2 linked regions of the Bdellovibrio bacteriovorus HD100 genome follow. The protein of the gene in region 2 interacts with the protein of the main gene of each other region in a pairwise test. Links are inferred from orthologs where the notes say so. Each region holds a gene or a part of one and is shown on either strand. Other genes may lie near its edges. The genes, in order: grxD and BD_RS06025.

Region 1 (15,315 bases), 1.5 Mb from region 2 along the record:
CAGGGCTGGTTTCACCCCGCAGATCGGCGATGCGTTTTTTGATTTTTTGTGAAGCTTGGGACGTTCCCACCCAACGCGTGGATTTGCGGTTGGCAGCAGGGTCCACACTGCGCAGATCCCACAGGGCTTCGATTTTTTCCAGCACCAGCAGAATTTCTTCCGGCATCAGGGGCTTGGCTAAAAATCTTTGGGCGCCGGCTTTCAGACAGCTTTCCATCAGGGGACGGCTCAGGTCCCCGGACATCGCGACGACTTCCAGTTGATTGTTGTGCTTGACCAGTTTTTCGATCACCGTCGGGCCCACGGCTTTGGTAGAGCCCGGCTCCAAATGCATATCGACGAAAGCCGCATGATAAAAACGCTCGTACTGAATGGCTTCCAAAGTGGGAGCTGAGAAAACCTTCCAATGGTTCGGCAGGGACAGCTTCAACGACTGATGAATCAGTGGATCATCATCGACGATAAGTAGAGAGAATACTCGAGTTGTTGCCATAGGACTTTAGCATACCCCACGGCCCTTAATTAGCCATCATTAGCACGCCTCGTCACCGTGAATAGTGACGAAGGACGGGAACAGAGTTACCATTTTCTAGTGGAGGCCCTATGAGCGCTCAAAGAATCTTGTTGGTTGAAAACATTCACACCGTTGCGAAGGAAAGGCTGGAGGAAGAAGGCTACAAAGTCGATCTTATCACACATGCTCCTTCCGAGGACGAACTGCTGAAAATTCTTCCGAACTATGATGTGCTGGGGATCCGTTCTAAAACGGAAGTCACCAAAAAAGTTCTGGATTCCAACAAGCATCTGGTCACCATTGGCTGCTTCTGTATTGGAACAAATCAAGTGGACCTTCTGACCGCGCGCGAGCGGGGTATTCCGGTGTTCAATGCTCCTCATTCTAACACTCGTTCCGTGGCGGAACTGGTCATTGCGGAAATGATTTCATTGTCCCGTCAACTGGGCGACCGAAACACCCAAGCTCATTTGGGCGAGTGGGTGAAGTCTGCCGTGGGTTCGAAAGAAGTCCGTGGCAAAACATTGGGGATCGTGGGTTATGGTCACATCGGAAGTCAGGTCAGCATTCTGGCTGAATCCATGGGCTTGAAAGTGCTGTTCTATGATGTGCTGAAGAAACTTCCACTGGGGAATGCCATGGTACAGAACTCGCTGGAAGATCTTTTGCGCAGTTCAGACTTTGTGACATTGCACGTGCCTGAAACTCCGGAAACCAAAGACATGATTGGCGCCCGTGAACTGTCGATGATGAAAAAAGGCAGCTTCCTGATCAACGCCAGCCGTGGCACCGTGGTGGTGATTGACGATCTGGTGAAGTCCCTTCAGGAAAAACATCTGGCGGGTTGTGCGATCGACGTGTTTCCGGAAGAGCCGGCATCGAACAAAGAAAAATTCAAATCCCCATTGCAGGGAATTCCCAACGTGATTCTGACTCCGCACATCGCGGGCAGCACGGAAGAAGCCCAGTATGCCATCGGCCTTGAAGTGGCGGAAAGCTTCCGTCGTTATCTGAAAATCGGTTCTTCGCCGGGGGCGGTGAATTTCCCGAATGTGGATCTGCCCGTGAAGCAAGGGACATCCCGTATTTTGAACGTGCACCGCAATGAGCCGGGTGTCTTGGGTGAAATCAACGGCTTGATTTCCAAAGCCGGTGCGAATATCGAAGGTCAGTATCTGTCGACGGATGAAAAGATCGGTTATCTGGTCATGGACTTGCATTCAAGTCAGGCGCACACACTGGCGGCGGATATCGAGAAACTTTCCCGTTCCATCCGCACACGCGTGGTTTACTAGTTCTGAGTCGTCAGTGCTTTGACTTCTGAAGTGGAAAGCTCCTGATCAAAAATCAGGAGTTCTCTTATGTAGCCTTTGATTGGCAAATTCGTCCCCGACGTTCCGCCTGAGAAAAGATAGGCATCCGTATTTGTGGAAGGCTCGTAACCCGATAGAGTTCCTGTTGAGGTCGTTGGGGTTGCTGTTGTTGCCGTGGAAGTGATCAGATTTCTTTTCGCCGACCCACCAGTATTCAGTATCATCGCCTGGCCAGGCGAGCTTGTGCTCAAGGCAGGGCCGTTGGTGGTTTCTAGTGTGGAGGAGTTCAGTGCCGAAGTGACTGTCCAGGCACCTCCGGCCGTGCGACCAATTTCAAACCCTTCCAGCCCCAGGGCCTCTTTTTTTCCAAATGACAAAAGTGAAGCTGCAGTCGCCTGGGTGGTAAAGGTAAAATGTGTATAAACCGTCATCGCAGTTGGCGTCGGAAAATCAGGAACAATCATGGAATCATCAACACCGTCGGCTGTGATGCGCAGGATTCCGCCGGACAGGGTGACAACGGGCTGGCGATTTGGATCGGTCTGGTAGGCGTGTTTTCCCTGAGAACCCTGGTCGTACCATGTCACCAAACGCCCGGTCGTGCCAGCAAAGGTTGTTAAATACGGGTCGACCATTCCATGCGAATCAAAATAGATGTCAGTGGTGTTATTGTCGGAGATGCGACGAACCGTCAGTGCCGGGCCAGAATAGTTGCCACGTTTTCTCCAGGAGTAGATTCGGCTCGGAGTCGGCAGGGCCTGCATGCTGATGTTCAGAGTGCGGGTCGCTTGGCCGTCAGTGGCATTCAGCAGGATACCGGATTGTCCATAGATTCCGGGGCTGGATGCAATTGAAACAGAGCAGTTCAATCCTGAGCCACCCATGGAGATATTTCCGTTGGGTATGACTCCGGTGTTTGAGCTGGTCGCAGAGGTGCCACTGCAGTCAATGGTATCTTCAGGATCCGGGTCCGCAATGGTGAATTTTCTGGTGTAGGTGTCACCAAAAGTAACGGCATTAAAGGCTGTGTTTACTGCCAATGCCGGGCCTTGTATCGTGATGTTCGGCTGCGTGCTGACAGGAGTGGCTGACTGGCTTGCAGAGGCGGTCGTCCCATAGGCATTTACGGCTTCAGCGCGGAAATAGTAAAGGGTGCCGTTGGTCAGGTTTTCGACAATGTACGGTGAGGTGGCAGAGGTGGAAGCCACAGTTGTGGGTGGATTCGTGGTGCCATATTTAACCGTGAATGAGTTTGAGCCACTTCCGCCAGTCCAGGTGAGTGTGATCTTTTTGTTGCCAATACTGCCACCTGTAATCGAAGAAAGTGTAACGGCCGCCGGCGCGGCAAGACTGCAGGCGATGTTGCTGGTGGCAGGGCCCGTGCCCACTGAATTGATCGCTTCGATAGTGTAGTTGTAAGTCCCGCCGGAGAGGCCTTCTTCCGAGCAGGTTCTGGTTGATATGTTTTCACAAATAACAACATTCACACTTGGATTCACAATGCGGCGAACGGTGTAGGTGATGGGTGGGGCACCGCTGGCCGGGGGCATCCAGTTCAAGGTGCATTTGCCAACCTCGGGAACTGTCACCGTCGGAGTCAGTGGCACTGTCGGAGGAATGTTCGGAGTGGCGCTGAGTGTGTTGGTGGAAATTTTTGATCCCTGCGCATTGGTCGCCGTCACCGAGAAGTGATAAGGAACCATGTTCGTCAGGCCAGTCACCGTGTACGGCGAAGTGGCGGCCGCCGAAGCGACAGTGGAAATATCACCGGCACTGGTGCCGTAACGAACGGTGTAAGCAGTGGCAAGATTGCTGGCTTCCCAGGTCAGTGCCACGGTTCCATTGCCCGGAGAAGCCGTCAGCATCTGAAAAGATCCCGGCAGGCCCACAGCACACGACACGGCGCTGGATTTGGTCCCGGTGCCAGAGGTGTTGGTGGCCTCCACTGTGTATTCGTAAGTGCCAGCAGCAATGGTTTCTTCGCAAGTCAGAAGGGGTGTGTCGGTACAAACTGCAACGTCAGTGGTGGGGCTGGTGATGCGACGGACGGTGTACAGGAAGGGAGCCGTTCCAGTTGTCGGTGCTCCCCAAGTAAGGGTGCATTTGCTGGAGTCTGCCGTCGCCGTCAGGTTCAGAGGGGCGGACGGCGGAGGGCTGGGTGTGGCGCTCAGGGTGTTCGTGGATGTGGCTGTGCCGGCGGCATTTTTCGCGGTGACCGAGAAGTGGTAGGTCGTGCCGTTGGTCAGGGCAGTGATGGTCTTTGCCGTGGTCAGCGAGGTTCCGGCCGAGGTGGTGATGTTGCCGGCGCTGGTGCCGTACATCACGGTGTAGGACGAAGCTTCCGGGCTGGCGTCCCAGGTCAGCGTCACTTCGGTGTTTCCTGGAATCACAGTCTGCAACTCAAAGGCGCCGGGCGCACCCATGTACGGATAACTTTTTTCAGAAGTGGAATCCACCGTGCCGATGTCATTGCTGGCCGTGACGCGGAAATAGTAAGTCGTGCCCGGCACAAGTCCGCTTTCAATCACGACCGGGGATTTGCTGGCTTTGATGGAGTTTGTGTAAGTGCCAGCAGCAGTTCCGTATTTTAATTCGTAAGAAGAGGCGCCCTTGGAGGTGCTCCAGGAAACTAGCAACTGTGAATCAAAACGCTGAATGGTCGCAAGATTGAATGCGCCCGGAGCTTCCGTTGAAGGTTGATTCAACGGATCTTCCTCACCTAACGGTTTGGTACACGAAACGCACAACAAAAATAGAAGAAGTATAAACTTACGCACAGCCCTTTCAGTCTATCAGTGCAGACGGGAAAGAGCCATGGGTGCAGGTCCTAGGGTGGGTCTAGATAACTTTGCCCGGATTGATGATGTTGTCCGGGTCGAAGACTTTCTTAATCCCGCGCATAAGCTGGATTTCAGCTTCCGAGCGAGTGTAATTCAGGAAGGTCTTTTTGGTCAGGCCCACACCGTGTTCAGCCGAGATGGATCCTTTGTACTTTTTAACCGCATCAAAGACCATCACGTCGACCTTGCGGCATTCCTTGACGAATTCTTCCTTGGTCATGCCCTCGGGGCGCAGGATATTGATGTGCAGATTCCCGTCGCCAATGTGGCCGAACCAGACCACTTCCCAGTTCGGATAAGCTTTGGACAGGACCTGGTCCAGGTCTTCCATGAATGGCGGCACTTTGGAAATCGCCACCGCGATGTCGTTTTTGTACGGGGAATATTTCGCCAAAGATTCAGAGATGTCCTCGCGGTATCTCCAGAAGGTCTTGGCTTGAACTTCGGACTGGGAAATCACGCCGTCCAGAACCCAGCCTTCTTCCAGGCACTTTTCAAACACACCCAAAGCATGTTCCTGGTCCTGTTCATTGCGGGTTTCAACTTCCGCCAGAACATAGAACGGGCACTCGGTCGCCAGCGGAGCCGACAAACCCGTGCTGTCCAAAACCTTGCGCAAAGCTTTGTCCGAGAACATCTCAAACGCCACCAGCGGAGTTTTCGTTTTGAATTCCGCAAAGATCTTCATCACAGCATCCAGGCCGGTCACACCCATCACCAAAACATTCATTGGCGGGGGATTGGCAGCAAGCTTGATGGTCGCTTCGGTGATAAAGCCCAAAGTTCCTTCAGAGCCGATGAACAGGTGGCGCAGATCATAGCCGGTGGCATTTTTCACCAGGCCGTTGTTCAGCTCCAGGACGTCCCCGGTGCCGGTCACCACCGTCAGTCCGACAACCCAGTCACGAGTCAGGCCGTAACGAACGACTTTGATGCCGCCGGCGTTGGTCGCGATGTTGCCACCCATCTGGGAAGATCCGCGGGCTGCAAAATCCACCGGATAGAAAAGCTGTTTGGAATGCGCAAACTGTTGCAAAGCTTCAGTCACGACACCCGGTTCAATCACCACGGTTTGATCCACGGAATTGAACTCTTTGATTTTGTTCATTTGATCAAAAGACACGACCACTTCGCCGTTGGTGGCGACTGCGGCGCCGGAAAGACCTGTGCGGCCTCCGGAAGGGATCAGAGCAATTTTGTTTTGACGGGCCCATTGGACCAGCGCAACCACATCAGCGGTGGAGTGAGGGAAAACAATGGCGCTGGCTTTGATGTCGAAATAGGTTGTCCAGTCCCGGCCCCAGTATTTCAGACTCTCTTCGTCGGTTTTGATTTGGTCTTTCTTCAAGATGCTTTCAAGGTCGCGGAGAGCTGTGGTGGACATGTGCTACAATCCTATTCTTCGTTGATCGGGCGGTGATAATCTTTCAGAGTTCTGATTCTAAAGAAAGCATAGACGGGACACAAGCCCCAAGCGGCCGTGATCAGACCATAGACCCCAATGTACGCCCAGAAAGGACCGCCTGCCACAGCGTAAGCGGTCAAACCCACGCCGAACAGAAATCTTAGAATGCGGTCCCACAGGGCGACATTGCATCTCATACTACTTCAGAAGTTCCTGAAGTTCGCCGGACTGGTACATTTCCATCATGATGTCGCTGCCGCCAACCAACTGGTGGTTGATGTAAAGCTGTGGAATTGTCGGCCAGTTGCCGTACTCTTTGATGCCCTGACGGATTTCGTCGTCATCAAGTACGTTCACATCGTGGAACTGAACGCCCATATCCTGAAGGATTGCGCATGCACGAGCAGAGAATCCGCACATAGGGAACTGTTGAGTCCCTTTCATGAACAATACGATTTTGTTACCTTTAACAATCTGATCAATTCTTTCGTGAGTCGTTGCCATTTTTACGGTCCTTTTTATGATTTAATCTTAGTCTTGATTGAAAGGGCATGAACCTCTCCGGTCTTCAATTCTGGACCAAAGCAAGCCATGACGTTCTGGTGCTGCTGAATGCGGGTCATGCCGGCAAATACAGTGCTTTCCACGAACACTTCCCAGTGATCCTGAGTTCCGGTCAGATCGAAAACTTCGATCGTGGATTGAGGATAATGCTTCTCTAAACGTTCTTTCATTTGTTCTGCTGTCATAGAAGGGGAAACTAGCAGAGGGGCCCTTCTCTGTCCAGCCTTCGCCTTGGCAGGCCGAAAAGGCGGACCTGCCAGCCGAAGCTTTGGTGTAGGAGGATTGAATGACGCGCTAAGCCAGTGTACTATGGCTTCATGTTTGGACCGTCCTATCGCCTGATTAAGATATTCTCTCTGGTATTGCTGACTGTGCTCTTCTATTTCTTCGCAAGGGCCGAGTTCCTTATTTGGAATTGGAGTTTATTCAAAAACAAACCCGTTCAGGACATTTTGTGGTCCTTTATTGTGGGTCTGCGCTTTGATGTGGCAGCCATTCTGACCTTGAGTGCTCCTTTGATTTTGCTGGCTTTTGTGCCGTGGCCACGGGCCTGGAACGGGATTTGGGCCACGAAGACCTGGGTGATTTTCAGTTTATTGCAGGTGCCGTTTTTGATTCTGAACTTGGGGGATACTGAGTTCATCAATTTTGTGGGTCGTCGTTTCACTTTTGACAGCTTGTTTGTGGTCAATGAGATCCCCGGCAAAGTCTGGAACTTCGTCAGCAGCTACTGGCTGCTGTTTTTGGTGAACTCATTGATTGTGCTGTTGTTTGTTCTTCTGGTGCGCAAAGTGACGCTGTCAGGTTTTGAAAAACTGCAGTGGAGTGCGAACGGCGGAAAAGAAAAAGCCAAGCTGTGGCTGGCCCATGGCTTCCTTTGCTTCGTGGCGCTGGCAATTTCTGTGATCGGTATCCGTGGCGGGCTTCAGGCCAAACCCGTCAGCTTTGTGAATGCCAATGTCTTTACCGCGCCGCTGTTGAACAATCTGGTGCTGAATTCCACTTTCACTTTTATCAAAAGCTACGGCGCCAAGGGCCTTAGCAAAGACAAGTATTTCGACGACAAACACGAAATGCTGTCTTTGCTGAATGGTTCTTTGCGTGGTTCCCTGATGGAAGGCCGCCGCCCGAAAGCCCCCCAGAATGTGGTGATCATCATTCTGGAAAGCTTCGGTGAAGAATACATCGGACCGGTGAACGGAAAGTCCTACACTCCGTTTTTGGATTCTTTAAAAGCCAAATCACTCAGCTTTGAAAACGCCTATGCCAATGGCCGCCGCTCTATCGAAGGGGTCGGGGCGATCATGGGTGGCATCCCGGCGTTGATGAACGAGCCGTTCATTTCCTCGCATTTTACCTCGAACTATTTCCTGGGCCTGGGCACACTGCTGGCACCAGCCAAATATTCCACCAGCTTTTTCCATGGCGGGCACAATGGAACCATGTACTTTGATTCCTTCATGCAAAGTGCCGGGGTGGAAAAGTATTTCGGTGCGCGCGAATACGGCAATGTTGCCGATGATGACGGTGTCTGGGGCATTTGGGATGAACCGTTTCTGCAATGGATGCTGACCCAGGTCGATCAGCTGCCGCAGCCGTTTATGACTTCGGTGTTCACGCTGAGCTCGCATCAGCCGTACAAGATTCCGCCACAGTATAAGGAGCGCTTCAAGGAAGGCCCGATTGAGATCCTGAAAACGGTTGAATACACCGATTTTGCCCTGGAAAAATTCTTTACCGAGGCCGAGAAAAAACCGTGGTTCAAAAACACGCTGTTCATTGTGACAGCGGACCACGCCTCCATGCACTACCGTCCCGAATTTGAAAACGAACAGGGGAGCTATCGCATTCCACTGTTCCTGTATCACCCGGGCTTTAAGTTCCCGCAAGTGGACACGAAGATGGTCGTGCAGCAGATCGATATTCTGCCGACGGTGTTGGATTTCCTGGGAATTTCAGACAAGGATCAGAACTACCTGGGAAGTTCCATTTTCGTCCCGGGTGACAAGACGGCCGTGAACTTCATCGACGGCCGCTATCTGCTGTTTGCAAAAGACTATTTCCTGCGCTGGACGCCCGGGCAGGGCCCCCCGCAAATGTTTGCCATGGCTGACCGCGCGACCGAGCACGAGATCCCGGCGGAGCAGCCCGGGACTTCACCACGCCGGCATGCGCTGGAAAAAAAGCTTAAAGCCACCATCCAGTACTTCAACGAAGGCATGTGGGACAATAAGCTTTATTATCCTTCAAAATAGTCTAATGGGAAACATGGGACAGGATTTCGTGGGACAGGCTCTGGTCCCGCGCCTTGCTGGCGATGTCCCCCAGGCTGAGCATTCCCACCAGTCTTTTTTTATCGTTGATCACCGGCATGCGACGGATCTTCTGGGATGCCATCATTTCGCCGACATCCAGCAGGTTGTCCTCCTCAAAGCAATATTCAATTCCCTTGCTCATGCATTCGCTGACTTTGGTGACGTTCGGATCCAACCCTTTGGCGACCACGCGCAGGGTGATATCGCGGTCGGTGATCATGCCTATCATCCGGTCGTTTTCCTCGATGGGCAGGCAGCCGTAATCCCCCCGAGCCATCATTTCGGCGGCTTCGCGCACCGTGCGGTCCCGGTTGATATATTCTGCGCGTTCATGCATGACGTCTTTTACTTTCATGGGAAACTCCTTTTTGGTTGAGTCCCTATGATATTTCTTTTGCCGAAAAGGCAGCGGTGTATTTTGTCATTTCAAGGGGCAAGAAAAAGTTGACTGACACAGAGAGGATGCTTTTAAATCTTTCGTCATGTCAGACGATAATTCTTCTAATTTTGAAATTCGTTGTGGTGTTGTGATCGCTGTTTTTGCCGCGGTCATGGCGGTGAGTGATCTGGTTGCGGGCAAGTACGGGGATGATGAGATTATCGGAACCAATGAAAAAGCCGCAGCTTACATGTGGTACCAGTCGAAAAGTGTGAAAGAAACGCTGGTCGAAGGGGAAAAGTCCCTGCTGGAAAGCCTGAAACAGGCCGGAGCTTTGAAGCCGGGAACTGAAAAGGCCATCGACAATCATCTGGTCACTTTGCAGAAACGCATTCTGCGCTATAAAAAAGAAAAAAATGAAATCCTTCGCGGGTCTCAGACCGTGGGGCAGGACAACTGGGTTCAGGACATCAATGGCGAGCTGGGCAAAATTATCGGCGCCCAGGAAATGGAATCCCATCTGGCGACGCTGTCGGTTGCCGGGGACCGCTTTGATATGTCCAGTTTGTTCTTCCAGTTGTGCCTGGTGCTGGGGGCGATGAGCTTGATCCTGAAAAAAGAAAGCCTGCAAAACGTGTTTTTTGCAGGCATGTGTATCTTGGGAATGGTCGGCACGGGGATTTCCCTGTGGGCCTATCTGGGTGTGGCTTAACCCGTACGACGGAAATAGATATCGCGTTGCAAGTCGGTGAGGGAGGCCACAATCTTACCCTCGCTGGCATTGGCCATGTGGTTGAACTCCACGCCTAAAACCAGGGTCTCGTCATTTTTGACACGGATGTTTTTAATCAGCCCCTGAACGACGATCGGGTCGCGGTCGCCCAGGAAGATTTCGGCTTCCACAAGATCTTCAAGGTGCAGATCAGCTTCGGTCTGAGGGATTTCCACAGCGCAGCCTTCGGTGGAAAGATCCAGCAGACGGCAGGTGTGTGAACACACGGACTGATTCAGGTAAGTCACCACAAACTCAGCGGAATAGTCCGACGGAATCACATAGCGATAGTTTTTTCTTTTTTGAAGATGGAACAGATTCAGGACCGTCAGGGTGACATTGTTGTCGTTGATCACCGGATGGGTTTCAAACAGGTATTTTTCACCTTTGATTGAAAAGCTGGCGGTGAACCTGGCGGAATCCTCTGTGTTCATGGCTGTGGATTCCGGGGGGTGACATTTGATCTGCAGTTTGTCGTTCACGCCCATGGTGCGAAGGGTGATGCTGCGATCGAATTTGTCCCTCAGGACAATCGACTCATTGCTGTTCACCAGACGCTGCAGCAGGTTCTGTTTTTCAGCTTCATTATGAATGGCTTTGAAAACGATCAGAGATTCACTCATTTTACGCCGCCGCTGTCATCTTATGTCCACACTCGTGGCAGAACTTGGCTCCGGCCTGAACCTCGACACTGCACGCAGGGCAGGACGGACCACTGGATTTTTTCTTCGGCTTTTCTTCTTTTTCGTCCATGTCGACGAAGCCTTTTTCGTTCCATTTTTCAATCTCGCGCAGCATCTTCCAGCTTTGCAGGATCGAGCGGAACTCTTTGACTTCAAATTGCAGGACCACGCCTGAACCGGCGTTTTTGCGTTTCATGAAGACACCTTTGCCTTCCAGACGGGCAAAGTGGTCGTTGTTCAGGTTGATGCCGATTTCCTCTTTGCAGAATTCGCTGAACTTGGCGAAATCAACACCGACGATACCAAAACGGTCCGGCTGTTCATTTTCGGACAGCTTCAGGATCGCGCCCAGCATCTGCATGCACAGTTCATCGACCTTCAAAAGGTCGGATCTTCCGCCTTTGAAATAGTAGTACTGATAGAATTCAAAGAAGCTTTCGACCAGGCCCAGATCCAGGAAGTGAACCTTCTGGATTTCCTCCGGTCCATCCGGATTTGTCGGGTCTTTGCCCATTTCATACAACGCCAGCTTCAGCTTCACCAGAATGTTGATAGCCTGCTCGATGCGTTTCGGGGAATCCCCCATCACGCGCTGGCAGTATTGCTTCATCATGTTCCAGTCCACAATCACGCGACCGGCCTGGGATCTGTCACCTTTGTGATTGGCGGTGTGGAAGACCGCGCCGTACACCTTGGCGACCTGATCTTCAGGGCAAGGGGACGAATCTTTTTCCATTTTACTGGAACGAACATCATTCATCGCCAGACGAAGGCGGTCTGCTAGGGACTTGATGATCACCTTCAGCATCTGTGGGGCGCCTTCGTATTGTTGCTTCAGGGTTTCAACCGGAATTTCCAGCACCTTGGTTTCAGTGGTCGCAACCGCAGACGTGGGGTGAGTGGCTTGCCCCAGAATCACCTGATCACCAAGAATGTGAGAAGAACCCAACTGGAAAAGGTCGATGGTCTTTTTCCCGCGGATCAAACATTGATTCGCACCACCGGATTGGATCAGATAAACGGCCGTAATTTTATCGCCGTCTTTATAGATCACTTCGCCTTTTTTAAAGGTTTTTACAGACATAAAATCCCACTCCTTAAAGAAATCACATGCTTATATCGGTTGAAAGGGCCCTAAAATTGAGTTCGGGCGGGGGCTTGCGAGGTCCAGTTTCATACGTTATAAAGAGGCGGATGGATTACTTCTTTTCGGCCGCTCCTCCGGAGCATCAAAAACGTGAAAAAGCCAAGGCCCGGGAGCTTCGCCAAAGCCAATGGTGGAAGCAGGAACTGGGCAAAGGTCTGTGCTATCACTGCGGTAAGCGTTTCAAACCGGCCGATCTCACAATGGATCACCTGATTCCGATTGCCCGCGGCGGCAAATCCAACAAGAACAACTGCGTTCCATCCTGCAAGGACTGCAATAGCAAGAAGGGCTATAAGACCCGCGCGGAAATGGCGCTGGAGGAACTAAAAAACTCTTCTGCTCCGGTCCCCTCTGAGGACCAAAATGAACAAGACGACCAAGAATAGAAATGCCTATTAAGGCGTTTTTTCCTTTTCAATCTGACGAAGATAGTCTTCGATGTGCTTCTTGAATTCGTCCGAACCCTCATTGATCAGCTTGATAATTTTTGCCGAGTTTTTGGTTTTTTTAAGGGCCACCCCATAGCGTTCAATGACGATGGGTTTGGAGTTGATCTGCAGCTTGTTTCGATACTTTTTCAGCTTCGGGTCGGTGGCCAGCAAATAACGAAAAACAAACGCATCTGAAAATATATAGTCCACTCTTTTGGTCGCCAGTTTCAGAATGTTGTTGTTCTGGGTGGTGGTCGTTTCAATTTTCAGTTTGCCCTGATCGGCCAGCTCTTTGACTCCGGGGCGAAGTTCGACTCCTTGCACATTTCCGGCCACGTATTTGCTCAAGTCCTGCACTTTGTTCCATTCAATGGGATGGTCTTTTCGCTCGGCCAAGACCCAGGGGCTTTCAAGATTGTATTCTGAAAACTCGAAGAGATCGGCGTTTTCAATGGCGCGATAGGGGGCATAACCATCGATCAACGGGTCGGTCTGCGCCTTCATTTTTGCCCGGACCCAAGAGGGGGCAAAGACCACATTCAGCTCATAGCCGCCTTTCTTTAGTACCTTGGCAAGAGCGAAGAAAATAGCCCCCTTGTCGGGCAGGGCTTCGGCCATATAAGGGGGAGCCTCATGAGTGATGAGGGTGATGGTAGTTTTGCTGGTCGCATGAGATGTGTTCGCAGACAGGAACAGCGCTAAAATAAGCATCCTCATTATAACCGCCATGGGAATTCCTCCGGAAGTATTTTATATATTATGGAAGTCGGCTTGTTACCACTGCCAGAATATAGGAATCCGCCTTGGTGTTGGAAAACAAGGGACTGAGCCACAGAATTTGCGTAATGATTTCGTTTCTTTCCAATGAAGTGGTTGCGCGGATGGTGTGTTCCGGGGCGGTCGCCTTTAAAGTGCGCATCGGACTTTGCGAATAGAAAAGTCCGATGTCTGACTCGAGTTTTTCCTGATCCTCCGGAGAGCGCTGGTACAGATGATACCATTTGCGGCAATAAAGGTCTTCAAGTGAATAGCTGCATACTTCAAAGAATTTCAGACTGCGGAAGATCTGAGTTTGCGCCTGCGTGTAGATTTCAATCAGGTGATGGGGCTGAATTTGTTCCAGAATAAACGGATCCACGCTGACGCCCAGACGATGGATGGCTTTTTCCGTGAACAATCGGGTGTCCTTCAAACTGCCGTTCTGGGATTTCACGTCGGTGCAGACTTGAAAGTAAATCAGGATGTCTCGTAGAACCTGCTCTTGCTCTTCAGCGGTGAGGAGATTGAAGTAAGGCAGGGTGGCGTGCCCATAAGGGCGCACCAAAAGTCCTTCTTCTTCGATAAGTGCACTGATGTTCTCGCTCAGAATTTTAAAACGTGCATGACGACTGAGCCCGGATGAAGACTGCATATAAAAGAGTTTAGGCACAACTCTTTGGTTTTGCCAAGTTACAGACAGTATTTAGATTGCTAACGGTGTGCTGGATAAGTTTATTTAAGTCGAAGTTGCATCTTATTTAGCCAATCGCACATTGTAATGGTCACCGCTGGAGATGTACATTCCCTCTGGAGTGAAGTGCGGCTGGATGGGTTTTAAGAGCAGAGCATCAGGCATAGGACCGTCGCGATGGCCTGTAAAGTCAGGATTCCCCATCCACAGAGTGACTTCGTTGGTGGCAGGATTCAGGCGGCGAACTGTGCTGCTGCCTCGTTCAGTGAAATACACATATTTCCCGTCATTGGTAAGTCCCGTGCCAGCGAATGTGCGCACTCCGGCTCCGGTGCCATTGGCATAGCCCTGAATACCATCTGTGCCCGCAATGGTGGTGACTGTCGCGTTATACGGATCAGTGATATCGATCTTTCTTAAAGTTCCTGAATCGTTGCTAGTGACATACAGATAGTTGCCAAGTGCCGTCAAAGCGTAAGGATCGTTCAGTCGTCCCGTTGTTTTGTCGCCATCGTCAGCACCGCTGGTATTTGCCGTCCCCATCACTGTGAAAACTTCATTTGTCGTCAGGTTCATGGCTCGCACCAAAGACGCTGTTCTTTCCGCGAAATACAAATAGTTCCCTTGTACCGCAATTCCATAGGGTTGATTCAATCTCGCGACTGTCAAAGCATCCCCGTCAACGCTGCCGGACTCACCCAGGGTGCCGGCCAGAGTGGAAACAACTCCCGAGGTCAGGTCAATTTTGCGCAGGATGTTCAGTTCATAGTCGGAAACGATCAGACTGCCATTGTAGTGAGTGATGTAATGAGACGAGTGGAAGCGAGCACTCAAGCGAGGGCCATCAATGCTGCCGGGGGTGCCGGGTTTTCCGGCAAACAGACTGACGACGCCATTGATGTCGACCTTATAAACTGCAGAGTCGTAGAAGCTCACAACATAAAGATCGTCGCCCACTTTCACCTGATTGGTGCCGCGGGCATAGGCGATATTGCGAGCATAGGATCCGTCATTGTCCGCCTTATAGTTGTCACGAATCAGGCCATAGCCGACCATCTGTTCAATCTCTTCATTGACCAGGCTGATACGCAGAAGGGTGTTTAAGTTGATCTGCGTGACATACGCTGAAGTTCCAATAATAACGACGTCATAGAAGCCGCTTTTGTTCACATACGTCCACATGCGCCCGGCCGGGGTTGAAGTGGCAAAGTCTTTGTTGATAACTGAAGTCACCGTTCCCGAGTCCAGATCCATCATTCTGAGGCGGCCCGTGTTTTCTGCCAGATACAGAGTGTTGCCGACAACATCCATCCCGACCAGAGAATCAAAGCGGGACGCAGTACCCACGCCATCGCTGCCGCCTGTCAGGGTCAGACTGCCGGCAATGGTGGTCACGTTTCCGGCCAGAGTGACTTTGCGAACGGCGCGGGTGTCGTTGACGTAAACGCCTTCATGAGCTCCACCCGTGATGCAGCCAATTCCGATGGGTTCTGTGAATTGTG
Region 2 (15,262 bases):
CGTTGCGTCGTGCGAACGTGCCCTATCATATCTCAGGGGGCACTTCGATCTTTGACCGTCGCGAGATCAAGGACCTGATGGCTTATCTGAAGCAGGCTTTGGCTCCGAATGAAGTGTCCCTTCGCCGTATCATCAATGTGCCTTCGCGCGGGATTGGTGACACTTCCATCGAGAAATTGAGTGAATTTGCACTGAAAAAACGCATCAACTTCGTCGATGCCTGCCGTTTCTGGCAGGAAGCGGGAGTGCAGGACAAAGCCGGCGCCGCCATTGATGATTTGATGATGTTCATTGAAAATCTTCCGAAAAACATCCTCGATTTCCAGGTGGGTTCTTCGCCAGGGGCGAAGATGGTTCAGATTTTCCAGGACATTGGTTACCGCGAATACGTTTATGGAACGGCCGCGGACCCCACCAGTGCCGAAAAAAAATGGATGGTCGTCGAGATTCTGGGACGCATCCTGGATTCATTCCTGGGCCGTCGTTCTTATGACGTTGAAAACATCAAATCCTTCGTGGATTGCATGCTTTTGCGGGATGATCTGTCCGAAGAGGAACTGGAAAACAAAGTTCAGCTGATGACCTTGCACGCCTCCAAGGGCCTGGAGTTCCCGGTGGTGATTTTGGCGGGCCTTGAAGAAGACCTTCTGCCGCACAAGAATCTGGGATCTGACATCGATGAAGAACGTCGTTTGTTTTATGTGGGCGTGACCCGCGCAAAAAAGCGTCTGGTGATGTCGCGCTGTCAGCAGCGCAAGAAGAACGGCGCGGTTCGTCCGGTGGCGCCTTCACGATTCCTGCTGGAGCTTCCTAAAGAGCTTTACACAGAATTCCCTCTGGGAGCTCGACCTGTGGTCGGGCAAGAACGCGAGGATTTAGTGGCAAGTTTCCTGTCGAAGCTGGACAGTAAGCTGGGAACGGGCAAGAAGTAGCGATTTTCTCTCGAGATCCGAATCTATTTTGATCTGAAGCCTGAGCAACCATCACTTTCGTGAATGAGTGCTAAGGCTATGTCCGGGAAGTGCCGATCAAAAAACTGTTAAAAAGTTTTTTTCGAGAGGATTCCATGAAACGTCCCGTGCCCACCCAAGCTGAAAGCCCTTTCGGGTTTGATGAGTTCTTTTTTTCAACAACCGACAAACGTGGCGTTATCCGTTATGGAAATGATGTCTTTGTTCGTGTCAGCGTTTATCCCAAAGAATCCATGTTGGGTGCTCCGCACAGTCTGATCCGCCATCCTGACATGCCTCGTGCCGTGTTTAAGGAATTCTGGAGCTTTCTGAATCAGGGGAAAGCCGTCGGAGCATACGTTAAGAATCTGGCCGGGAACGGCAGTTATTATTGGGTGTATGCGTTCGCCTTTCCGATTGGCGATGGGTATTTGTCTGTTCGATTCAAGCCCTCTTCAGAGTTGTTTTCAGTTGTGCAGGGTCTTTATAAAGAGGTCCTGGCTTACGAGCAGCAGGAACACAGTCTGGAAGAGTCCCATCAGCACTTGCTGCTGAAGATCCAAGAGGCCGGGTTCCCTGACTATGAAAGCTTTATGATGAAGGCTGTCATGGAGGAGCTGAAGGCCCGGGCTGCCCAGGTGCTGGCCTCTGAATCCAGATCGTCCGGAGCCACCGGTGCCAGTCAGATCACTGCGGTCACAAATTCCACCACACGCAAGCTGAATGATGTTTTTGATAAGCTGCGGGACTTTCAAGGGGCCAATCAAAGTCTTGAAAGTGCTATGGGTCGTCTGGATCAGGGCTTTCAGCAGCTGAAGTTTATTTCCATCAATATGAAAATCGCGGCTGCCAAATTTGGCGAGATGGCGGCAAGTCTGGGTGTGGTTTCCCACGAATTTTCAGTGTTGTCGGGCACTATTGAAAAGCACCTGGGCGGTCTTTCCGGGTTTGTTGAGGAATTGTCTAGTGTGATTCAAAAGTGTGTCTTGCGTGCAGCGGCCCTGAATGTGCAGATGCTGATGGTGGACTTTTTTGTTCGCGAATCCATCGCCAAGCTGGCAACTTCAGAAAACGCTTTCGACGAGATGCTGCAGAATCAGAAGGCCTTTTCCGATCTTTTTGCCCAGTATTGCCAAAATCTCGATAAAGAGTTTTCCGAGCTGAAAAAAAGCCTGTCCGCGATTTCCTATGAGATGCTGGAAGTGGCCAAGTTTGTGACCGGACTTGAAGTGGTTCGTCAGATGGGGGCGATTGAGTCGGCGCGAACAACTGAGATTAGAAACAGTTTCACGCACTATCTGGAAGCAATGGATGATTTTATTCAGTTGCTGCGCGAAAGTACCGGTGAAATCGGCCGGGGTGTGACTTCCCTGGCCTCAAATTCCGAATTCATTGTGTCTTCCATTCGCAATATTTCAGGAAATGTGGATCAGATCTTTGCTCTTGCTTCCTCGCAAGAGCAGCAGAAAGCCGGCTAATCAGCCTTTCATGGCTTCCTTGAATTCTGGCGGCAGCGGGGCTTCAAAAGAGTGTTTATAGCCATTGATCATCACGGTCATGCGCGCTGCGTGCAGGAACATGCGTTTGGTTTGGTAAATATTCGCCATGCGCTCGTTGTACTTGGGGTCACCATAACGAGTGTCACCCACGATGGCATGCCGGATCAGGGCCGTGTGTTTGCGGATCTGATGCTGGCGTCCGGTGATCAGGCGCACTTCCACCAAAGAAAAATACTTATTGGCTTCAAGGACTTTGTAAAGCGTCCGGGCCTCGACGCGGTCTTTTAAAAGCCCCTGCGGATTTTTGCGTCCTTCAGCTTTGTCGGAAATAGGTGTGTTCCATTCCTGCCAATCGGTGCTGACAGGAAGTTCGCCTCGCAAAAGTGCGTAATAAGTTTTTTCAACTTTGTGTTCTTGAAACTGCCCGGAAAGATTGGCGGCGGTTTCGGCATCCAGTCCCACCAGCAAAAGGCCACTGGTTTCCTTGTCCAGACGATGTACGGGGTGAATGTCCTGATAGGTTCCCGGTGTCAGTTGCTTTTTTAGAAGTGTGCGCACATCGGGTGGGTCATTGTGAACAGAAACGCCCGAAGGTTTGTTGATCACCAGCCAGTGTTTGGATTTTTCGACAATGGGTATTTGGATCGGTGCGGACGGGCGGCTCATGGGATCTCCTTCAGGATTTTCTGCACCTCTTCCGGGGGCAGATCCTGAGTGGTCAATGGACTTTCAAACAGGGCTCTTTCTTTACGGGAGATCGCCAATGAATGCACGGAAATTAAAACAATCAGGTTGAACAGGAATCCGCCCCAGCTCAGGAACAGGAAAAAAGTTCCCATAAGCAGGATGTTCTTTTCATAAGCTTTCAGGTTCTGCTCTTCAGCACCCTCGTTGAAGGGCTCGACATCCGAGCGGGACTCGCGCCAGTAAAGTCCGACTTTTTGCAGGTTGTTTTGCAGCTGTCGGTACGCAGGGGCTTTGACCTTTTTCCGGTGTATCCACAAATGCAGTCCGGTGACGGAAGCCGAGGGAATCCAACCGATGACATAGGCGGCGGCAAGTTCGGGTGCCATAGAGGTCCTTTCAGGAGCTTTTCCAGCTTATTCCCTTGGTTGATTCTTAGCAAGCCAGAGCCCGGGGGTTTGAGGCAGCAAAGGGTTGCGGGGCAAAATACATCAAGGGGGTGTCTATGAATCCGAATATCAATGAATTCCTGGATTTTCTGGAAAAAGAGGATGACACGGATTATGGCGACTTCAAGCGTGAGGTGGACCTGCATCTGATGCAACTGGCAGAGTCCCTGCGCCCCTTAAGTAATGAACAAGTCCTGCAATTACGCCGCATGCGCGAGCAATTACTCTGGTCTTACAAGGACGATATCGAAGAAATGCGCTCGTTGTTGAAACAAGAGGTCAGCCACCTTGAAGAGTTTGGCCCCCGATAAGTTGGTGCGCTGCGTGTTTCCAAGCTTAAAACCCCCTTGTAGGCTTGAAGGACTGACGGAGGTCCTTCATGTCCACTTTGGCGCAACAGGAGTTTTGCATTACTCTCAGCGATTTGGCCTCGTTCATGGAGATTCCTCCAAATCAAATCAAGGCCAAGGCTGAAAAAACTTTGCAGCGAAAGATCAAATCCCCGTGGCTGCTTCCCGAAGAAGCCCGTCAATTGTTGCTGGCTGAAGGTTACAAGTATCCCCACAAGGTGATTTCTATCCAAATGCTTAAAGGTGGGGTGGCCAAGACCACGTCCGTCCTGAACATGGGGCTGCGAGCCGCCATGTACGGCGCACGCGTGCTATTTGTGGACTTGGATCAGCAGGCTAATTTGAGTTTCGCTTTGGGTGTCGAGGACGAGTCCCTTCCAGTCTGGGTGGACATCGTCGAAAAAAAGAAAAGCATCGATGAATGTGTGCGTTTTATCGAACCGCACGTGGATTTGATTCCGTCCAGTCTGAACAATTCGGTTTTGGACCGGGTGTTGCTGAACTCCAACCGCAACTGGTCTTTGGCGGTGAAAACCCCGCTGGAAAAAATCAAACACCGTTATGACCTGATTCTGATCGACACAGCTCCAGCCCTGAGCGCCACGAACACCGCTGTGACCGTGGCTTCCGACGAGGTGATTTTGCCAGTGAACCCGGACAAGTTCGCCTTTATGGGCCTGCAAAAGAACCTGAGCGAACTGGAAGACATCCGCAGCGACTTCAGTCTGGAGTTCTCGCGTAAAGTTCTCTTTACCAAATTCGATGGACGTGAGAAGTTCAGTCATGAGCTTTTACAAAAGTGCATAGAGTCTTTTGAGGACTCGCTGATGAAGGGCTATATTCGAACTTCAGCAGAGGTGAAAAACACCGTGCGCTCCGGCAAGAGTCTTTATGCCGGAAAGTCTCCGATCAAAGCCGACTATGATTTTGTAACCCGTGAAATGTTGGGATTTGTTTAAAAGGAAGTAAACATGCCAGAGATCAAGCATTACGACGCAAAGAAAAAGCATCATCATCCAAAAAAACGCCGTCCTCATCACGAGGCGCAGGCGGAAATCGACGAAGCCACTGAGATCCGCGGTGACGCCGAAGAAATCATCGATGAGGCCCACGCCACAGGGGGCGAAGCTAAAGCCACGATGAAGGAGGCAAAGGCCACAATGGAGGCCGCTGATGAAATCAACACGGAAGCGCAAAACGAAGGCGTAAAGGCCGAACAAACACTGCGTGACGCTCATGAGATGGAATCCGAAGGTGCTCCGGCTTTTTCTGAAGACACGACCGATTCTGACATTCATCACAGCGAGGAGAAGGTTCACCTGGAGTTTTATGGCAGTGAAATGATCCGCCAGAAAGCCCCGAAAGTGATGGAAATCGCAGACACGGTTGCTGACGAGTGGAAGAAAGACGGGCAGTTTGAAGGCTTGCCTGTGGGAAATCCGATCGCGCAAATGGCGGCAGCCAAAGCTTTGCGCACAGCCAAGGATGTTGATAAGAAGCTGGAAGAAAAAGGTGTCTATGCCATGGCTAAAATGGGCATCGATCTTATCAAATCAAAAATCGAAAAAAGAAATCACTAGATAGATGTCCAAAAGAGAACAACGCATCCGCGAAATTCTGAACCAGTCCCTGGCTCCGTTGGAGCTGGGGGTGGAAAACGAAAGCCACATGCACTCCGTCCCGGCCAATAGCGAGACGCATTTTAAAGTGCTGGTGGTGTCTGAAGCCTTCGAAGGAAAATCTCGCATCGACCGTCAACGCATGGTCAACGATCTGTTGAAGTCCGAACTTCAATCAGGCCTGCACGCTCTAACACAAAAAGCTCTGACTCCGACAGAGTGGCAAGCTCAAAAAGACACCTTAAACTTCGTCAGTCCGGAATGCCTGGGCGGGAGCAAACACGATCGTCGGTCCTAGGGCGCGGGTTTTGGCTGGGGCTTGGGGCTGTCTGAAATCAGGATGAGTTTCACTTCTTTCTTTTTGTTGGACTGAGGGAAGTTGATTTTTGCGGAAGTGCGAATCGTTGAGATGAAGTTTGGATTGTTTTTAGCGGTGCATTTCGAGATGTCGAGAGTGACTTCAGAGAAGGACATATAGTCCGAGGCTTCTTTTGCGCTGATGACTTTCGCGCAAGTGAGTGCATTGATGTTTTCATCGATTTTTTCACCGCCACAACCGATATTCGAAGGCACTTTATATTCCGCCGTCCACTGCTGTAAAGCCGGGCCCTGAGGCAGGCCATAACATCCAATAATCGGCGCACGCTCGACAAAGAACGCATCAGATTCAGTTCCATCCGACTGAATATGTTGCACGACGAGCGCAACTCGATCATTGCCATCCACCGTCGCATGAACTGTTGAACCAAGAATCGAAATCCCTAAAAGCATTCCCGCAGCAAAACGCATATATAGTACCTTTGTTCGTTGAAAATAAATTGGAGCCAGTATTGATCAATACCAGGTTGATTGCGGCGAAATTTATTCAGATTTGCGTGAAAACAAGGCGGGCGATTACTCGTCGAATTGATTAAGCTTGGACTTCAGCTCACCCAGAAGGCGTTTGACTTCCTGCAGCTGCTCTTCGTCAGGGGACACCTTGTTGGCAGCTTCTTCTGTCAGGGTTTCCCAGGTGTTCAGGGCGTGCTTTAGGTCGGAGTTCAGGTTGCCGAACAGGGATTTTTTGGACGACGGCTCACGCTTCTCCGGTTTTTCCGGGGAATTCGGCGTGTCAGTATTCGAATTTTGCTGCCGCTCTAGGTTGCCGCCACTCATTAAATGCTTATTTCTGTCCGTAATTTAAGCTCAGTGCTTATTTTTTGTGCCGGAAAACCGGCTTTCTATCAGAAGCGCATCCTGCGCTAGGGGCGATAGTGTGATAAATGGAACTCCATTTGACAAGCGTTTTCGGGCTGGTAAATTACTTCGTTTATAGACGAAGTCAGGGCCGAATCCGGTCTTTTTAGGAGTGTGACGTCATGTCTCAAGAGATTATCTACACAATGAAGGGCGTAAGTAAAGTATATCCTCCACAAAGATATGTGTTGAAGGATATTTATCTTTCTTACTTCTATGGCGCCAAGATTGGTGTTTTGGGTCTGAATGGCTCTGGTAAATCCACTTTGCTCAGAATTATGGCAGGCGTGGACAAGGACTTCCTGGGGGAAGCTTTCCCTTCCAAGACAATGAAAGTCGGCTATTTCGAGCAAGAGCCTCACTTGGATGAAGCACTGACAGTGAAAGAAAATATCTTCGCTGGCATGGGCGAACTGCCGAAAGTGATGAAAGAATACAACGCGATCAACGACAAGTTCTCGGACCCGGATCTGGATCCGGACGAGATGAACAAGCTGATCGAAAAACAGGGTGCACTTCAGGAAAAACTGGAAGCCCTGGGTGCCTGGGACGTCGATCAAAAGATCGAAATCGTGATGGACGCTCTTCGCTGTCCAGATGGTGATCTGCCGGTGACAAACCTGTCCGGAGGTGAAAAACGCCGTGTGGCTTTGGCCCGTTTGATCATGTCTGAACCAGATATTTTGCTTTTGGACGAGCCGACGAATCACCTGGATGCCGAATCGGTGGCGTGGCTTGAGCAATATCTTTCCAAGTTCCCGGGAACTGTTATCGCGGTCACGCACGATCGTTATTTCCTTGATAACGTGGCTGGCTGGATCCTTGAATTGGATCGCGGTGAAGGTATTCCTTGGAAAGGGAACTATACTTCCTGGCTGGAACAAAAAGACAAGCGTCAGGCGAACGAAGCCAAAGATCAGGCTCGCAAGGCCCGCACGCTGGAAAAAGAGTTGGATTGGATCCGTCAGGGCGCCAAAGCTCGCCAGGCGAAATCCAAAGCTCGTATTTCTAACTATGAAAACCTGTTGAAAGAGGCTTCTCCGGAAAAAATCCAGGAGATGTCCATCTACATCCCGCCAGGACCTCGTCTGGGCGATATCGTGGTGGAAGCGCATAACATCACCAAAGCCTACAACCACAAAGTTCTTTTGGATGACGTGAGTTTCACAATTCCAAAAGGGGCGATCGTGGGTGTGATCGGTCCGAATGGCGTGGGTAAATCCACGTTGTTCCGCATGATCACAGGCAAAGAGCAGCCTGATTCCGGAACATTCAAGGTCGGCGAGACAGTCAAAATCGCCTACGTTGACCAGACCCGTGAAACTCTGGATCCGAACAAGTCCATCTACGAGGAATTGTCCGGTGGCGCTGATGTGATCCAGTTGGGCACGCGTGAAATCAATGCGCGTCAATATGTTTCCTGGTTCAACTTCTCGGGTTCTGACCAGCAGAAAAAAGTCGGTCAGTTGTCCGGTGGTGAACGCAACCGCGTGAATATGGCAAAAATCTTGAAGCAGGGTGCGAACTTGTTGCTTCTGGATGAACCGACGAATGATCTGGACGTCAACACCATGCGTGCGCTGGAAGAGGCGCTGCTGGAGTTCGGTGGATCTGCCGTGGTTATCTCGCACGATCGTTGGTTCCTGGATCGCGTGTGCACGCACATCATGGCCTTTGAAGGTGATTCCAAGATTGAATTCTATCCTGGAAACTTCACCGAATACGAAGAAGACCGTAAACGTCGTCTGGGCGAAAATGCGGGACCAAAACGCATTCGCTTCAAAATGGTGTAATGAAAAACCAGTGGGTGAGAGCAGGGTTATTCCTGCTCTTTCTTTTTGTGGCTTCACGATGGGTCCCACCGCATCCGGTGGACCCCTGGGGACTTTTCCGTCCTCAGAAAATTCTTTTTATGTTTTTCGCCCTGTCAGCCCTTCAGGTGGTGGGCAAGGCTTTTTCAATTTGGATCGGCCGGAAAGCCGGCGTCATTCTGACCGGTTTTTTGGGTGGTTTGCTTTCCAGTACAGCGACCACCGTCACGTTGGCCAAAGAAAGTCACGAACCCGTAGGATCGCAGACTCTGCGTCTGGCGGCCCTGCAAAGTGCGATTTTGGCGATGCTGGTTCAGGCCGCGGTGCTAATCAGAGCTGGAGGAATTGCAGCTTTTGAGTTGGTGGGGCTGCATTTTGCGATTTTGTCGCTGATCACTCTTTCTTTGATTGGATTGTTATGGCGGCGCAAACCGCAATCACATCCGGTGATTGCGGGGACCGAAAGAATACTCGATATCCGATCTTCATTAAAACTCACGGTGTTCATTGTGCTGATTCTGTCGGCTTCCAAACTTGTGCAAGAGTGGGCGGGCAGTCAGGGGTTGATGATTCTGACTTTTGTGATCTCGCTGTTTGAGGTGCATGGATCTTTGATTTCGACCTCTCAGCTGCTTGCGGCGGGAAAAGTCGATGGCTTTCAATATGAGCGACTTGTGGAAGCCTCTTTGATGGCAAGTTACGTTTCAAAGTTTGCGCTGGTTGCGACGATATCAAGTTCGGGGTTTCGCAAAAAGGCCTTAATGACCTTGGCCCCTGGGATGTTGTTTATACTGTTGCATCTTACCAGCAGGTGAAATTTGTATTGTTTATGCGGCCGAACATATGCTCCACACGCCAGTTTGAAACGGCGGGGTCATAGTGAAGGGTCGCAAAGACTTGTCCCATTCCAATAGCCAATTCTGTACCTGCAGAGTTTTTCAAAGACACCTGCCATCCACTCCACTCCAGATGAATAGCTCCATTTGAACCCGTGGTATGGAAAATAACCTTATAGGGGCCACCCCAGCTAGTTGCGATAGAGTCGAATTTGACTCCGGCATCAGGGCCGGCATTGCAACCCGTGACACTGTCTTGCAGGATAGGGCCGCCAGCCACCCACTGGTGCATTTCACCCTGGTGGGCCAGAACATAGGCATTGGTCCACGGCATGGAGGCCGTGACTCCACCCGAGTTGCGAACCGCCGAAATAATTCCGTAGTTGGGTTGTTTAATCCCGCCGTTAACATCCATTTTTGCAGTCGGAGCGCCGACACCAACACCGACGTTGCCGTTTTGATCGATGACGACCTTTTCTGTGGACCCGGTTGCACCGTTGTTGGTGGTGTTGAAGATGATTTTTGCCCCGCCGGCCGACGCCGTATGTGCCTCGGTGGCAACGAAGTTGATAGAGGCATTTCCGCCGGATTGGTATTGGGTCCCGTTGTAAGCAAACGCAGTAAGACTGGTGAGGGATTGTCCGCTGGTGACGGCTGTCGGAGCGGCGAGAGTTCCGGCACTTTGATAGCCGGAGAATGTGGCCATTTCGATGGTGCTAGAAACGAGTGCGGATATGCGGCCGCCTACGTCGGTGCCTTCGCCAACGGCCTGAATGCCCGCGCGATTCGGGTGTACTGCTGATGACGGCACACGCGTTGCCACCTGCAAAGGCACGGCGGGAGCAGGGGTGCCGATCCCTACAAGTCCTGAGCCGGTTATTCTCATGCGTTCTGAATCTGTTCCTGCCGCGGCTGTATAGAAGCGCAAGTTTCCGTTCACGGCTGTGGCAAAGTCTGTTTCAGCCGAAGAAGAAATGCGTGCGCTATAGGCGTGTGCGGTATTATCCCAACCGCGGAACGCCAAAGTTCCGATAGTGTCGTTGGCCAAAAGGGGATTGCGGGTGGTCGTTGTGCCGCGGGAACGCGTCAGGCTGATTTGCGGAAGGGCTGTTTCGGAATTCACACCTTCCAGATAGATGTCGTCCCCATAGTCTGTTCCGTCCCCCACGATATGCAGACGGCGGGTCGGCGAAGTGGTGCCGACACCAATCATCCCGTCACTGGCCAGACGCAGTTTTTCAGTTCCGTTCACGCTGAAGCCCAGTATGTTGGTGCCCGGGAACATTCCGGATGTGCTGTATCCGCCAAAGGAATATGTGGGATTTGCCGCCGTGAACGAACCTCCCCCCAGCCGCATCAATGGTCCAAAGGAACCATTCAGGGTCAATGAGGTGGAGCTGAGATCCATGGCCAGATTTCCGCCCGAAGTGAACTTCATAATTCCACCGTTGTTGGAAATCCCGGTGTTCGGGCTGTTTGTGAAAGTCAAAGAAGGTGAATTCCAAGCGCCATCGGCAAGGTAAACCTTACCTGCGCCCGTGATGTTGTAAGTTGCCATGTTCAAATGGGTTGTGGCCGTGTGATTCCCCAGATTGTCGCCCGTAGCCGGCAGCAATGCCGCCGGAACTTTTCCGGAGCCATCCAGTTCTACCAAATTCCCGGCAGAGGTGCCGAAGTTTTTCGCCGCTGCGGTTCCCAGACCGGAAACCTGCGTGCTGCTGATGGCAATGTCCGCACATGAGAATGTGTCGGTGATCGAACTCCAGTTCAGGGTTTTGTTGGCTGTTGCGCAGGCTGCTGGCATTTGCGCATTGCCAGTGACCGTCGAACGAAGCTGGCCGAAGCCAAAGTACTGAGTGTCCCACTTTGTATTGTCGTAAACCAGAACCTGTCCCACCAGTGGAGTCGTCGCGGCCACGGCTGTGCCTTGGATTTTTTCAACTTTGGTGTTGCTGAGGCCCGCGGTCGAAGTCACATCGCCAGCGACATTCGGAAGATCGGTTGCCGTCGCATTGGACGCCGCTGTCACAAGACCCTTGGCGCTGACGGTAACGCGGTTGTAAGTTCCGGCCGTGACACCCGAATCGTTGAGTGAAATCGCCGGGGTCGTTCCACCCGAGCTTGCCAGCGGTGCCGTGGCCGTGACATCTGTCACGGTGCCTCCGCTGGTCGTGACGGTGGTCCAAGACAGTTTTCCTGTGCCGTCAGTCTTTAGCAACTGACCATTGGTGCCGTCAGCCGCAGGCAGTTCATAGCTGCTGTTTCCGGAAAGAGCAGGGGCCTTCAGCTCCACATAGTTTGCTCCATTGTACAGGCGCACTCCACTGGAGGTCTGAATCAGGCCGCTGGTGTTGATGGCGGTGGAACCCCCGATGGTGCCGGAGGTGATCGCACTGCCAGAAACTTTTCCGGCAGTGGATATCGTCGCAAGTTTGCTGTCTGCAATGGCCGCGGCGGCTGAGATGTCTTCATTCAAAATGGTTCCATTCAGAATTTTACCCGTGGTCACGGCATCGTCCTGAATTTTGGCGGTTGCGACCGTATTATCGTTCAAAGTGACTGTGGCCGCCGGACTGCCAGACGAGGACACCGCCCCCGTCAAAGAAGTGATAGCTCCCGCCGTGCCGGAGTTGTCATCTGCCGGGGCCCAGTTGGTCCCGTCAAATTTCAAAACTTTTCCAGACGCCAAGCCGGTATTCACAACCGGGGTTCCTTTGAGGCGATCCACAGAAGTGGCGCTTTGTGTGCCAGACACATCCCCCGTCAGATTGCCAGTGAAGCCCGCAGAGCTGCCTGGGATGTTTCCGGAAACATTAGCGCCAGTCACCACGGGCGCTGTGCACTCGAAGGTTCCAGCCGGGGCAATATGGCGAAGGTAGGTGCCAGCACCACAAACCGGCAAAGAGGCTTTGTCCACAAAGTCGCTGGCGACATTGGATCCCAATTTCAAGGCGCTTTGCGCCAACTTGGCGTGACCAGCATAGGGGACAGAGCGGATTTCATTGTCCGGGGTGATCAGCTTCCAGCCCGTGCCGTCGTGGAATTGCACACGCAAAAGACGTTTGTCGTCGGCAACTGGAGTGTAGGAGCCCCCGCCTTCACAGGGAATGGCGACGGAATTGTCAAAGCTGTCCAGCAGTTTAAAACCCGCAGCAGCAGGGTAGTTTTTGGTTCCGGTACCAATGGGTACGTCAAAGACGCCGGAGGAGTTGCGCATATCGATGGCGCCGGAGGTTTCACGGTAAAGCACGCAGGTGCCGCTCGGATTGGTGATCGAGAACTCGAATTGGACGCCGTTGACTTCAAGAGCCTCGCCTTGAGAGTTCTTTATACGTCCCTGATAGGTGAGTGAACCCGGCGTGGCCAGAGCCCACGACGAAAGAAAAAGAACTGTGATTCCCGTTACGTACTGTTTTCCCATGGGATACTTATCGGCAGATCGTCAGCCTCAATTCAGTAATTTTGGGCAATTCTTTGCAAGGCGAGGGGTTGTTGAGTCCTGTTATGAGACACTTACAAAACAGACTTGGCCAAAGGCATTTTCAGAACCACGCGGGTTCCACTCGGAGCAGAAGAGCTGGTTTCCTCGCTGGAAAAGATCTCAATCGTCCCATCCATCATCTGCAGGTATTCGCGCACCAGAGGCATGCCATAGCCCGTGCCTTTTTCGCCCTGAGTGCCGGGACGGGTGGTCTGGGAATTCAGGTTGAAGATGTTGGCCAGGATCTCTTTCGGAATACCAATCCCATAGTCGCGGATCTCGATAATCACTTCGCTGTCTGTAGGATAGGCCCGCAGGTCAATGCGCTCGCCGGGGTGAGAGAACTTGATGGCGTTGTTGATAAGGTTCTGCAGCACGACGTTGCTCAGGATGGTCTTTTCACCGTTGATCGGCATGCGGTCGCGGGAAATATCCAGCTGCATCTTGATGCCTTTTTGCTGGGCCGTGGCGACGGTGTTTTCGTAGACTTCGTTTAAAACCATGGTCAGGTTCAGCGGTTTCAGGGGCATGGAGGCTTTGCCGTCTTTCACGGACTTCAGATGTCGCACCTGCGCCAGCAGGTTGACGATGTCATCCACGGCGCGTTCGATCTTGTCCAGTTCTTGGGCGCCGGACGGGTTTTCCTCCCGGTCCTCTTTGGCTTTCACCAGGTTGTAGGTCATCGAAGACAGAGTGTTGGCAATGTCATGGATCAGGACCCGCAGGAGGTTTTCCACATCGAGGTTTTTCTCCTCGAGGTTCTTCATCAGGCTCTTTTCCCCGCGGATGTAGTAGTGGGTGTTAAAGGCCGAGAACAACAAAAAGACGACGACATTAAAGAGCTTTTCGCGGTTGTAGTCCCCGTAGTCGGCAATGACGTTAGGGCCGAACCCCTGCGAGCGGGCGTACCAGAAGAACCACAAGATCGTAAAGACGATCAGATAGCCGCCAATGGCCCCGGGAACGCCGACCAGGATACCGCAGACCAGAGGAATGGCCGTCAGCCAAAAGATGCCCGGAGCCTCGATACCACCCGAAAGATAAAGCAGATAGGCCAGGATCAAAGAGGACATCGTGCCCATAATGCAGGCAGAGATCAGATAGTTTTTAAGGAGTCGCAGGCACAGTGGCGGCACAATCAGCAGCACCACCCAGATCGGGATCAGGGCTGAGTTATAGTCGGGGACCTTATACTGCAAGTTGAATTTTACTATATAGACAAGCGAAACGGCGAGGGTCAGAAAATAGATGACCTTGAAGTAGGTCAGTCTTTTTTTGTAGGCATCCTCTGATGTAAAAGTCAGGTCTCGCATGGTGCTTCTATTCCTGGTTGCTTCCATTATGCAATATCGGCGACGAAACAAAAGGCCTGAGGGTATTTCAGCAATGTAATCTTGTTTAGCTGAAATTTGTTTGTTCTAGAGTGAGACAAGCGGGCGCAAGGTCTCGTAGTGTGCTTTCAGCTCTACGAACTGCGGGGCGTTTCCACCATGGTCGGGATGCAGAATCATGGCGGCTTGGCGGAAGGCTTTTTTCAATTCACTTGCGGTAAAGCCGGCTGGAAGGTCAAAGATCCAGCTCTTCAAAAACTCGTAAGCCTGCTGCTGAGACGGGGAAAAGTTATGAGCTTTGCGCTGTGGACGAACTTTGGGGGCCGGATATTGTCCACGTGGGGAGTTGAATTCTTTGCGCCCCACTTGCCCGATCAGGAAGGCAAGGTGGGAGGGGTCGGCATTCAAAAGGCTTTCTTCGGAGGCGTTCACGAAGGGTTCAGAACCCATTTTCTCTCTGAGAATTTGCTTGAAGCTTGCCTGAAAACTCATGTCTTTCTTATCGGTAGAAAGGGGGGATGGCTCAGTCCAGAAGGTGTTTTCCCTGTGAAAAACGGACTTTTTTAGAGGGGAAAAGGGGGCTTTCCATAGGGGAAAAAGCTGTTTTCAGAGGGGGGAGGGGGTGGTTTTAGAGGGGAAAACGGGGTCTTTTCCGCTTCCTGTGCGAAAAAAAAATGATTTCCCCTGCATTTTTCTTTAGACAAACGACTGGACTTGGATACACACTAAGCTCATTCGAGATAAACAAGACTAAAAACCTAACGGAGGAATTTCGAATGGCAAAAGCAAAAGCTACAAAAAAAGCTACTACTAAGAAAGCAGCTCCTAAAAAAGCTGTAGCAAAAAAAGCAGCTCCAAAAGCAGCTAAAAAAGCGGCTCCAAAAGCAGCAGCTAAAAAAGCAGCAGCTCCAAAAAAAGCAGCAGCTCCTAAAAAAGCAAAAACTGCTCGTAAACCAAACGCAGCTTTCATGAAAGCGTTGACTCCATCTGCAGCTTTGGCAGCAGTTGTTGGTGCT

Evidence for each region.
Region 1: the proteins of BD_RS06025 (region 2) and grxD interact in binary tests that used the Escherichia coli proteins (3 or more experiments, as listed by UniProt). The link is inferred for Bdellovibrio bacteriovorus HD100 from one-to-one orthologs.

The regions. Positions count from the first base shown.
Region 1 is NC_005363.1:2,788,727-2,804,041, reverse strand. What follows is about bases 4,924-7,653. They hold grxD (Grx4 family monothiol glutaredoxin), read right to left. Parts: upstream 6,577-7,653; coding sequence 6,271-6,576; downstream 4,924-6,270. Other genes in these bases: BD_RS13200 (LTA synthase family protein), read left to right, coding at 6,954-7,653; BD_RS13205 (BolA/IbaG family iron-sulfur metabolism protein), read right to left, coding at 6,591-6,806; BD_RS13215 (YgaP family membrane protein), read right to left, coding at 6,063-6,269; BD_RS13220 (FAD-binding oxidoreductase), read right to left, coding at 4,924-6,051. Outside these bases: BD_RS13235 (sigma-54-dependent transcriptional regulator), read right to left, coding at 1-493; serA (phosphoglycerate dehydrogenase), read left to right, coding at 604-1,809; BD_RS13225 (fibronectin type III domain-containing protein), read right to left, coding at 1,806-4,532; more of BD_RS13220, read right to left, coding at 4,666-4,923; more of BD_RS13200, read left to right, coding at 7,654-8,891; BD_RS13195 (CBS domain-containing protein), read right to left, coding at 8,893-9,306; BD_RS13190 (DUF4337 domain-containing protein), read left to right, coding at 9,434-10,042; BD_RS13185 (PilZ domain-containing protein), read right to left, coding at 10,039-10,725; BD_RS13180 (cyclic nucleotide-binding domain-containing protein), read right to left, coding at 10,727-11,869; BD_RS13175 (HNH endonuclease), read left to right, coding at 11,980-12,318; BD_RS13170 (substrate-binding periplasmic protein), read right to left, coding at 12,328-13,074; BD_RS13165 (hypothetical protein), read right to left, coding at 13,121-13,774; BD_RS13160 (NHL repeat-containing protein), read right to left, coding at 13,877-15,315. UniProt on the Escherichia coli protein: Monothiol glutaredoxin involved in the biogenesis of iron-sulfur clusters.
Region 2 is NC_005363.1:1,249,035-1,264,296, forward strand. The notes cover bases 4,506-7,182. They hold BD_RS06025 (BolA family protein), read left to right. Parts: upstream 4,506-5,516; coding sequence 5,517-5,849; downstream 5,850-7,182. Other genes in these bases: BD_RS06015 (ParA family protein), read left to right, coding at 4,506-4,891; BD_RS06020 (hypothetical protein), read left to right, coding at 4,904-5,512; BD_RS06030 (hypothetical protein), read right to left, coding at 5,846-6,340; BD_RS06035 (hypothetical protein), read right to left, coding at 6,446-6,706; ettA (energy-dependent translational throttle protein EttA), read left to right, coding at 6,910-7,182. In the rest of the region: BD_RS05990 (ATP-dependent helicase), read left to right, coding at 1-932; BD_RS05995 (PAS domain-containing protein), read left to right, coding at 1,067-2,428; BD_RS06000 (RluA family pseudouridine synthase), read right to left, coding at 2,429-3,115; BD_RS06005 (hypothetical protein), read right to left, coding at 3,112-3,522; BD_RS06010 (hypothetical protein), read left to right, coding at 3,639-3,893; more of BD_RS06015, read left to right, coding at 3,962-4,505; more of ettA, read left to right, coding at 7,183-8,580; BD_RS06045 (DUF4010 domain-containing protein), read left to right, coding at 8,700-9,413; BD_RS06050 (beta strand repeat-containing protein), read right to left, coding at 9,400-12,855; BD_RS06055 (sensor histidine kinase), read right to left, coding at 12,948-14,228; BD_RS06060 (J domain-containing protein), read right to left, coding at 14,334-14,738; BD_RS06065 (SWIB/MDM2 domain-containing protein), read left to right, coding at 15,023-15,262. UniProt on the Escherichia coli protein: Transcriptional regulator that plays an important role in general stress response. Has many effects on cell morphology, cell growth and cell division. Acts by regulating the transcription of many genes, including dacA (PBP-5), dacC (PBP-6), ampC and mreB.